DNA from 2 places in the Kocuria sp. cx-455 genome. Region 2 is predicted to be linked to the other one. Evidence: riboswitches for the same ligand, from Rfam matches in the RefSeq annotation. Region 2 holds a riboswitch; the other holds the start of a gene.
What was found. A riboswitch is a leader RNA that binds a small molecule or an ion and turns the genes downstream of it on or off. The one in region 2 is predicted to bind S-adenosylmethionine.
Positions count from the first base shown of each region.

Region 1 (5,379 bases), on a different contig from region 2:
TCATCACCGCCAACGGTGTGGCCATTCAGTTCATTTACGCGGGCTCCCCGGCCGAGGTGGACTACACCGAGTACGGCATCGACAACGCCCTGGTGGTCGACAACACCGGCGCGTGGCGTGATGAAGAGGGACTTTCCCAGCACCTTCAGTCGAAGGGGGTCGCCAAGGTCCTGCTGACCGCTCCCGGTAAGGGCGAACTCAAGAACATTGTGTGCGGCGTGAACGACAAGGACATTGTGGCCGAGGACAAGATCCTCTCCGCAGCATCCTGCACGACCAACGCCATCACCCCGGTCGTCAAGGTTCTCAACGACCAGTACGGCATCAAGCAGGGTCACGTCGAGACCGTTCACTCGTACACCAATGACCAGAACCTCATTGACAACTGGCACAAGGGTGACCGCCGCGGCCGCTCCGCAGCGCTGAACATGGTCATCACCGAAACCGGTGCGGCCAAGGCCGTGGCCAAGGCCCTGCCCGAAATGAAGGGCAAGCTCACCGGCAACGCCATCCGCGTGCCAACCCCGGACGTCTCCATGGCCATCCTCAACCTGCAGCTCGAGAATGCCCCCGAGACCGCGGACGAGGTCAACGCGTTCCTCAAGGACATCTCCTTGAACTCCGGGCTGCGCAAGCAGATCGACTACGTGGACTCCCCGGACGTCGTCTCCACCGACCTGGTCGGTTCCCGCCGCGCCGGCGTGGTGGACGGGCTGGCCACCATCGTCAACAACAACTCCCTGGTGCTCTACGTCTGGTACGACAACGAGTTCGGCTACTCCTGCCAGGTGGTGCGCGTTCTCGCACGCATGGCCGACATCGCCATGCCGCAGCTACCGTAGGCTCCCCAACCACCGACGACGCCGCCCCGGCCACCTTTCGCACGAACGGTGACCGGGGCGGCGTCGTCGGCTGGAATGCACAACTCAGGGGCCGCTGGACCCCTGCCGCGCACCCGGTGCATTGTTAGAACCCTTCTGGGCGTGACCAGGGGTTCCAACGACGCATGAGGTGTACACGACCTCGCCATCGACCCGTTCAATGGTCGGGTGCAGACCCACCTTGCGCGCCACACGTTCGGATGCGCCATGACCGGGAGAAATGTGCGCGGTGAAGTGCGCAATGTCATCTGCCCGCAGCAACCCCGCCATCGCCGACGCCGCTTCGGTCGCGTAACCGCACCCCCACCACCGGGTGCCGATCACCCAGGCGAGATCCGCGGACCGTTCAGTTCGCCGGATCGTGGCCTGCACATATCCAATGGCTTCTGCCGTGGCCGCCGATCGCACGATCCAGTTACGCCATTCTTCGGCCCCGTCCGGTGAGGTTCCCGTGACCTGGAGCGCGTACCGTGCGGTGAGTTCCTCGAGCGTGGGTGGCCGGCCGCCCGTGAACTCGTAGAGCGCTGGATCTCCGAGCACCTCGAGCATTTCTGAGGCGTGATCGACGCGCAGCGGTTCCAAGGTCAAGCGAGTGGCACATCCCATGGCCTGTTAGAACCTTCCTTTCCACGTGGTGCATGGTTGGAACCCTATTGCGCGTGACCAAGGGTCCCAACGACGCATGAGGTGTAGGCGAAGGCTCGGGCGGCACCTGTGACGTGGTCGCGGCAGCGCCTGGAGGGCGCCGCAGGATCGAGACCGTTCAGCTCTACTCCGCTGGGGTTCCGCCGGAGGGCTTGACCTCACCAATGGCGTTGAGGCCGAACATCGGGGTCCCGTTGACGCGGTGGTCGCCCACAATGCGCGCTTTGTACATCGTGGGGTTGTGGGTGGCCACCGTGCGCGCGTTGCGCCAGAAGCGGTCCAGGGACTTGGATCTGCCCACAGCGGAGGCGCCGAGCAGGTCGAAGATCCCGTCGGTGACGTCGCGCACCAGTTCCGGGACAACCACCTGCGCGTGCGCCACCGGCACCTCACACGCGTTGGTCAACTCCTGGGGGTTGGCGAGAAGGGGCTCGCCCCCGAGCACGCCGATGGCGGCGTCGAGCTCACGGGCCGCCTGAAGAACAATGGCCCGCGCGGCGGCAGTCTTGGCACCGAGCTCACCCACGCGCTGCAGAATCTGCGGATCCTCGCACGCGACAGATCCCGTGCCGGTGTTGAAACCGCGGGTGCGCGAACGCACCAGGTGCACGCCCTCGTCGATCGCGGCCTTGGCAATGCCGGCCTCGACGGCGAGGAGCACGAGCTGGAACACGGCGGTCTCCTGGGTGGCCCGACCGTCGCGGTTGCGCACGTGGTCCGCCGGAACCCTGACCCCACGGAAGTGGGTGGTGCCCGTTCCGGTGAGTTGCTGGCCGAAGCCGTCCCAGTCATCGAGCAGTTCAATGCCGTCCCACGAGGTTTTCACCAGCGCGTGCGAGCGCTCCTCCAGACCGGGGATCTGGGCGGTGACCTGGATCCAGTCGGAGAAGATGGAGCCGGTCGAGTAGTACTTGGTGCCGTTGAGTTCCCACTCGCCGTCGGTGGTCCGGGTGAGTGTGGTGGCCGCGGTGCCCAGGGCCGCACCGGATCGCTCGGTCGCGGCATTGCCCACGGTCTCACCGTCGGCAATGCGTGGGAACCAGACGTCGGATTCGTCGGAGCCGAGACTCGCAATGAATCCCAGGTGTGAGCGGTACACGTGTGCCACGTTGGAGTCGGCGGCGGCCAGAGCGATCAGCAACTCGGCGACCTGCTCCAGGCTGGCACCGTAGCCGCCCCGCGAGCGCGGGACCGTGAGCGCGCCGAAACGCCGTTCATTGAGCCATGCGAACTGCTCGAACGGAAGGATCCGTTGTTGTTCGCGTTCCACAGCCCCGCCGGCAATGCGGTTGAACACCGGCTGGAACACGTCGAAGAGGTCGCGGGTGCTCAGGGGCTCCGCCACGTCCAGCTGATGTTTGGTGGGGGCCAACTGTTCTGTGGTCCGGGTATCGATACTCATCTTCTCGGGTGTCCCTCGCGTTCTGTCGCGATGCTCCGCACCGTCGACCGAGAGCAGCCCGGCGCACGGGCGTGACCGTGCGAACCGCGGGAGCTGAAAAGCTGTCCATCGGTCGTGGCGGAAGCACCGTCCCGGTATCCGGGTGGTTGCTGCGGCGTTGACGAGCCACGTCTCTCGGCCGCTCTTGATGGCGTTACGGGTTCAGGCCATCACGGGCTCAGAACGACTGTCAACACACGTGACGTTCTATGACCGCCAGAACGCCCCGGTCACCCGGGACAGCGCATGAAGGTCGTCCACGTGGGCGAGTTCGCGGGCGGAGTGCATCGACAGCAGTCCCACGCCCACATCCAGCGTGCGCATACCCAGCCGGGTGGCCGTAATCGGTCCGATGGTGGAACCGCACGGCACGTTGTTGTTCGAGACGAACTGCTGATAGCTCACCCCGGCGCGCTCGCACGCGTCCGCCCACAGCCCCGCACCCACGGCATCCGTGGTGTACCGCTGATTGGCGTTGATCTTGAGCAGCGGCCCGGCACCGGGTTCCGGGGTGTTCACGGGGTCGTGGTGCCCCCGGTAATTGGGGTGCACCAGGTGCCCTGCGTCCGCGGACAGGCACACCGATGCGGATAAGGAGCGCCGGTAATCGTCCTGCGATTCGCCCCGCGCCGCACTGACCCGGACCACAACGTCCTCCAGGAACGGACCGGCCGCGCCCGAGCGTGTGGCGGAGCCGACCTCCTCGTGGTCGAATGCGGCCAGCATCGAGATCTGCAACGCGGAATCGAGGTCCTCGGCACTTTCGACCATGGCGTGCAGCCCGGCGTACACGGAGGACAGGTTGTCCAACCGACCGCTGGCGAGCAGTTGCCGCCGCTGCCCGATCAGCTCCGGCCTCTGCGTGTCCGCGAGCACCACGTCGTAACCGACGATGCGCTCCGGGGTCACCGATGCCTCGACCGTGTCCGCGAGCAACCCCAGCACATCGGCGTCCTGAACCGACCCGGTCCCCCAGATGGGTTGCACGTGCTGTTGCTTGTCGAGCTTAAGACCCTCGTTGGCCGCGCGATCCAAATGGATGGCGAGTTGTGGAATGCGCGCGATGGCCTCGGTCGAGCACAGGTGCTGCGAGAGTTCACCGTTCTCATCGCGGACCACGAGCCGCCCGGCCAGGCGCAGATCCCGGTCCAGCCACGAGTTCAACAACACCCCGCCGTAAACCTCCACCCCGGCCTGGTACCAGCCGTGGGACACCGTGGTGGGTTTGGGTTTGAGCTTGAATCCGGGTGAATCCGTGTGGGCGCCCAGAATTCGGTAGCCGACCCCCGGGCGAAGATTGCGCGGGGCCACCCATGCGACCAGCGCGCCGTCACGAATCGTGAAGTGCCTCCCGGCGACGTCGCTCCAGGCCTCGGTCTCGTTCAGTTGCGTGAATCCTGCTCCGCGCAGCAGCTGCGCCGCGGCCTCGACCGCGTGGTAGGAGCTGGGCGATGCCATGACGTAATCGCCCAGCGCGCGGGCGTAGCCGAACGGGGCACGGTGAGAATCCAAATCAGAAACGCAGTGTGGGGCCATGCAGCACAGTCTAGGGAGTGCGGTCCTGGTTGCTGGAAGAACCGCCCCCGCGGGGTCCTTGGTTCGGGCTCGTCGTCTTGCGCACGTCCAGCAGGCCCACCGGGCGCCCCTGACCGTCCTGGACCGTGTACGGGCCGTACTGCTCGGGCAGGGAGAGGTAGTTATGGGTGCGGGGATCCACCACGAATGCCGCGAGTTCGGAGCCGTTCTGGCTGACCACGAGTGGCCGCTGAGCGAGCGAGGGCAACCGCGGCCGGGGCGGCAGGATGATGGTGCGGGAGGTGGCAATCCGCGCCTTGCGCGCCATCCGGAACACGACCACAAGGAATATCCCGTTGATCGCAAGCGTGAAGAGGACTTCGATGGGCCCGCCGCTCGTATCGTTGAGGTCCGCCAGCCCGACCATGGCCATGAGTGTGACCGTGCAGTTGTTGACCACGTGGAGGGCGACCGCCGCTTCCAGCCCACCGGTACGCCACGTGAGCACCCCCATGGTGATCGCCATGATGGCAATGGCGGTCTGTCCCCAAACGTCGTAGAGGTGCCCGGCGACGAACAGCGGCACCGGCAGGAGAATGGCCCATGCCGGGTGCTTCAGCCACCGGCCCACCGTCTGCATCAGATAACCGCGGAAGACCAGTTCCTCCGCAAAACACTGAATGGGCACCAGCACCACCACCATGAGCAGCAGCCAACCCCACTGGGGCGCCACGGTGAATTCTATTGCCTCGCCGCCGGCCATGAGGTCGAGCAGGATGGACAGGCCATTGACGATCACGAAAATGGCCAAGGCCGCGAGTCCGCACCGGAGCAGCCACTTCCAGCGCAACCGCCCCGTCACCGAGTGGAGCAGCCCCAGGGGCCGCGGACCCATGA
Region 1 is NZ_JBYIPM010000007.1:168,569-173,947, reverse strand. Features, by position in the region: gene AC3ENJ_RS11730 (glyceraldehyde-3-phosphate dehydrogenase) at 1-842, shown strand, start outside; gene AC3ENJ_RS11725 (GNAT family N-acetyltransferase) at 927-1,487, opposite strand; gene AC3ENJ_RS11720 (acyl-CoA dehydrogenase family protein) at 1,651-2,928, opposite strand; SAM riboswitch class I at 3,031-3,122, opposite strand; gene AC3ENJ_RS11715 (M18 family aminopeptidase) at 3,175-4,503, opposite strand; gene AC3ENJ_RS11710 (CPBP family intramembrane glutamic endopeptidase) at 4,514-5,379, opposite strand, start outside.
Region 1: linked by a shared signal. The riboswitch ahead of AC3ENJ_RS11720 (acyl-CoA dehydrogenase family protein) and the one ahead of AC3ENJ_RS04425 (bifunctional o-acetylhomoserine/o-acetylserine sulfhydrylase) in region 2 are both predicted to bind S-adenosylmethionine.

Region 2 (5,379 bases):
CTCCCGAGGTCTAGTCCCGCAGCACTGTCTTCTTCAACAGCAGACCCAGCTGCGGGGCTTCGATCAGGAAGCCGTCGTGGCCGCTGGGCGAGCTGATCATGTGCAGCTGCTGCTCACCCGGTAGGGCCTGCACGATCTCGGCGGATTCGGCGGGAAAGAACAACCGGTCCGAGTCCACGCCGGCCACGAGCCATTCGCACGAGGTGCCGGACAGAACCTCTGTCAGGCTGCCGCGCCCGCGCGTGACGTCGTGGGACATCAGCGTCTCATTGACGCTCAAATATGCATTTGCATCAAAGCGACCGGCCAGCTTGGACGCCTGGTGATCCAGGTAGCTCTCCACCCGGTAACGGCCGCGCTGCGCGGTGTGGGTTGCGGCCACGTTCTCGTTCGGCTGGGTCTCCCGGCCGAAGCGGTAGTGCAACTCCGCGGCCGATCGGTAGGTGATGTGGGCAATGCGTCGTGCCAGTCCCAAACCGGCTTCCGGAAAGTCGCCGTCGTAGTAGTCGCCACCGCGGAAATTCGGATCCTGCCGGATCGCCAGCGCTTGCGCCTGGCCCCACGCCAACAGTTCCGCGCTGGCGGAGGCGCACGCGGCAACCACACCGCACGCGGCCACCCGCTGCGGGTACATCACAGCCCATTCGAGAGCGCGCGCCCCACCCATGGAACCGCCGATGATCAATCGCCAGCGCTCGATACCCAGGGCATCGGAGAGGACCGCTTCGGCAGTCACGGTGTCCCGCACGGTGATGCGCGGGAAGCGCGACCCCCAGGCCTTCTGCTCCGGGTCCACCTCGGGTGGGGCCTGGGTCGCCGGGCCGGTGCTGCCGTAGCAGCCGCCCAAAATGTTGGCGCACACCACAAAGTACTTGTCCGTGTCGATGGCCGCCCCGGGTCCCACCAGGCCGTCCCACCAGCCGCCCGCCTCGGCGGCCACGCGTTCCACCTCGGGTGCGTGATCGCGTGATTGTCCCCGTGCCACGTGGGAATCCCCGGTCAGGGCGTGCTCGATGAGCACCGCGTTGGACGCGTCCTCGTTGAGCCGCCCCCATGTTTCGTAGGCCAGTCGCGCACGCGGGAGGCGGTAGCCGGATTCCAGGGTCAGGGGACCCACGTTGATGTAACCCATCACGCCGTCCTCGCGGACGAGCGAGTCGGTGGTTCCGCCTCCCACAATGGTCACGCCCGCGTTCCTCCCACTCTGGATGCGGCCGACGACGGCGCCCCTGCGCCGCCCAGTGCGGCCACGGCCTCGAAACCTGACTCCAGGTCCGCCAGGATGTCGTCGATGTTCTCCAACCCCACGGACAGTCGGACGAACCCGGGTTCGATGCCGGTGGCCCGCTGTTCGTCGTCGGTCAGCTGCGAGTGGGTGGTGGAGGCCGGGTGGATCACCAGGGAGCGGGCATCGCCGATGTTGGCCACGTTGGAATGCAGGCTCAGGGCGTCCACGAACGCCGTTCCCGCCTCGCGACCGCCGTCGAGCACGAAACCGAGCACGGACCCGGCACCCTTGGGCGCGTACTTCTCAGCGCGTTCATGCCACGGGGACGACGTGAGGCCGGCGTAGGAGACCGCGCGAACGTCGTCGCGCGCGTCGAGCCACTCGGCCACCCTCTGGGCGTTCGCCACGTGGCGGTCCATGCGCAGGGACAATGTCTCGATGCCCTGCTCGATGAGGAACGCGTTGAAAGGGGAGATCGAGGAACCCAGATCGCGCAGCAGTTGCACACGCGCCTTGAGGATGAAGGACAGGTTCACACCGAAATTGCCGTCCTTGCCGAGCGCCTGGGCGTACACCAGGCCGTTGTAGGACTCGTCCGGTTCGTTGAAGGCGGGGAAGCGCTGCGGATCCTGCCCGAAATCGAAGTTGCCGGCGTCCACGATCATGCCGCCGATGGACGTGCCGTGTCCGCCCATGAACTTGGTGGCGGAATGAACCACGATGTCCGCGCCCCATTCGATGGGTCGAATCAAGTACGGCGTGGCAATCGTGTTGTCCACGATCAGCGGCACACCGGACTCATGGGCCACCGCGGCAACCGCTTGGATGTCCAGCACGTCATTACGAGGATTGGGAATGGTTTCCCCGAAGAACGCCACCGTATTGGGTCTGACCGCGGCGCGCCATGCCTCGGGATCGTCCGGGTCCGACACGAACGTGGTCTCCACGCCCATCTTGGGCAGGGTGTGGCGCAGCAGGTTGTAGGTGCCGCCGTACATGGACGGACTGGCCACCACATGGGTTCCGGCACCGCCCAGGTTGAGGATCGCAAAGGTGGACGCCGCTTGACCCGAGCTGAGCATCAGCGCGCCCACCCCGCCCTCCAGGGACGCCACGCGGTTCTCGACCACTTCGGTCGTGGGGTTGGTCAGGCGCGTGTAAATGGGTCCCAGTTCGGCCAGGGCAAAGCGCTTGGCCGCGGTCTCCGCGTCCGGGAACACGTACGAGGTTGTCTGGTGGATGGGTAAGGCCCGCGATCCCGTGGTGGGATCGGGTTCCTGTCCCGCGTGGATCTGACGGGTTTCGAAAGCCCAGTTCCGGGGCTCGGACGGGGTGGCTGCGGGGCTCATGCCGCACTCCCTTTCTCGGGGTCAGGGGCCCGGTGATCGATCCGCAGCACGGCGCCCGTGCGGCGATCGGGCACCTGTGACCCGCGCTTGCCGCCATCGAGTTGTTCCGATGCGGCCCGGTCCTCACCCAGGGCACCCCACCGCGGAGGGAGGGTTGCCGGTCAGCTAGCTGGGGCTTGTCGCTGACTCTCGTGACCTGCCCTTCATTCTCCGGAGCCGGTACCTCGGACGTCAAGCTGAGTTACCCGCATCACACGGACATGTTTTATGTCCCGATTTGGTGACCACCCCGCGCGGTGCCACCATGACAGCATGAAACTGGATCATGTCTCTTTCGCAGCTCAATCCGATGGCCTTGAAGCCACCACGGAACGGATTGCCGATCAGCTAGGGATCGAGCCGGTCAAGGGCGGGATCCACCCGCGCTTCGGCACGCGGAACATGATCCTGCCGCTCACAGACCACCAGTACGTGGAGGTCGTCGAGGTGCTGGAGCACCCCGCCGCGGAGAAGGCCCCGTTCGGTCAGGCCGTGCGCGCCCGCTCCGAGGCCGGAGGCGGCTGGCTCGGCTGGGTGGTTGAGGTACCGGACCTGGCCCCGTACGAGGACAAGCTCGGTCGCCCCTCCGTTCCGGGCTCCCGGCTGTTCCCGGACGGCCGCCAGTTGGAGTGGCACCAGATCGGGGTCAAGGGTCTGATCGCCGATCCTCAGTTGCCGTTCATGGTCCACTTTGATTCCGAGCCGGACATGCACCCCTCCCAAGCACAGCTCACGGACGTCCGGTTGGCCGGCATGGAGATCGCCGGTTCTCCCGAGCGCGTCACCGAATGGCTGGGTGGGCCTGTCGAGGACGTCCTGGCAGCCCTGGACGTCACCTGGTGCTCGCCCAACGGCACCCCCGGTGTCATGGAGGTTTCCTTCGCCACCCCGGACGGCCTGGTCACGATCTGACTTCTCCCGCCGACGCCGCTGCCGCGACCTTTCGCTCGAGAGGGCCGCGGCAGCGGCGGCGTCGTCGATCAGCGCGCGAGCAGTTGGGGGAGCAAAAAACCGGTGATGTCCAGTAGCGCGTGGGCGATGAGCAAAGGCGCGAGTCGACCGTAGCGGCGGTAAACCCACACGAACACCAGACCCATGACCATGTTGCCCAGCGCGGGTCCGAAGCCTTGGTACAGGTGGTAGCTGCCGCGGAAGAGGGACGTGGCCACCGCGATCGTGACCCACGACCAGCCGATGCGCCGCAACCGATCGCACAGGAACGCGACCACGATGATTTCCTCGACCACACTGTGGCGCAGTGCGGACAGGATCAGCACGGGCACCGTCCACCAGTGCTCGTCCAGGGCCGATGTGGTGATGGCCGCCGTGACCCCCAGTGCCCTGCCCACCTGATAGAGGCCCACGGTCCCCAAACCCATGGCCAGGAACAACCCGGCTCCCCAGGCCGCGTCCCACCACGGGCGGCGACCGTCCACGCCGATCCGCCGCAGCACGGCTGCAATACCGGGTAGCGAACCGGCCAGCAGGTAGAGGGCGAGCGCCACGGGCACCAGGGCGAAGCCAATGCTCGCAAGTTGCCGAAGCAGGTCGATGGCCGGAACCGGGCTCAAGACCCGATTCAAAGTCGCCTCGGCATCCGAGAGCGGGCCCCGCGAGAGCGTCTCCGCCAGGTTCAATGCGGCGTACACCGCGGAAGACCCCAATGACACCCCCAGGACCAGCACTATGTGGAACCACAGCTCGGAGCGGGCGGGGCCGTCACGGGCGGGTCGTGGCTGCGGGGAATCGGTCAACACGAACACCATTGTGCCGTGCTCCCTAGACTGGGGTCATGAGTTCCGAGATGCCCGCATACCCCGTAGCCGTTCGACGCACCGTTCACCGCAGTTTCCATGATCATGTGTTCGAGGATCACTTCGAGTGGCTGCGGGACAAGGACTCGGATGACGTGCGGGCTCACCTGAACCGTGAGAACGACTACGCGGAGGCCGTGACGGCGCACCTGCAACCGTTGCGCGAGGACATTTACCGTGAAATCAAGGACCGCACGCAGGAAACCGACATGTCCGTCCCCTCCCGCAATGGAGCCTGGTGGTATTTCGCCCGCACCGTCGAGGGTGGGGCGCATCAGGTCTTCTGCAGGTTCCCCGCATCCGAGATCAGCGACTCAGAAGACGCCTGGACTCCCCCCACGGTGGAACCCGGTGTCACGTTGCCCGGCGAACAAACGCTGCTGGACGCGAACGCCGCCTCCGAGGGCCATGAGTTCTATGGCCTGGGCGCGTTCAGTGTCTCCGAGGACGGAACCCATCTGGCCTGGTCCGAGGACACCGCCGGAGACGAGCGGTTCACGGTGTACGTCAAGGATCTGGCCACCGGACAGTTGCTGCCCGACCGGATCGAGCAAACTTCCTACGGTGCTTTCCTGACCCCCGATGCGTCGCAGCTGATCTACACGGTGGTCGATGATTCGTGGCGGCCCTGGCGCGTGTACCGTCACGTGATCGGTACCGCCTCCGAGCAGGACGAACTGTTGTACCAGGAGGACGATCCCGGCCTGTGGCTGGGCGTGGAACTGTCCGCGGACAAGAAGTGGCTCATGGTGGTCTCCGCGTGCTCGGAGTACTGCGAGTACCGCATTCGCCCCGTCGCCGCGCCGCACCATGAGTGGCTCACCCTGATTCCGGAAAGTGACCGCGTGCTGTACTCGGCCGAACCCATCACCGTGGCCGGCACCGACTACGTGCTACTCACGCACGACTACCAGGCGCCGAACTCCCGCGTCAGTCTCATGCCGTTGTC
Region 2 is NZ_JBYIPM010000002.1:118,994-124,372, forward strand. Features, by position in the region: gene AC3ENJ_RS04415 (SGNH/GDSL hydrolase family protein) at 1-14, shown strand, start outside; gene metX (homoserine O-acetyltransferase MetX) at 11-1,186, opposite strand; gene AC3ENJ_RS04425 (bifunctional o-acetylhomoserine/o-acetylserine sulfhydrylase) at 1,183-2,577, opposite strand; SAM riboswitch class IV at 2,656-2,774, opposite strand; gene AC3ENJ_RS04430 (VOC family protein) at 2,890-3,528, shown strand; gene AC3ENJ_RS04435 (CPBP family intramembrane glutamic endopeptidase) at 3,597-4,382, opposite strand; gene AC3ENJ_RS04440 (S9 family peptidase) at 4,409-5,379, shown strand, end outside.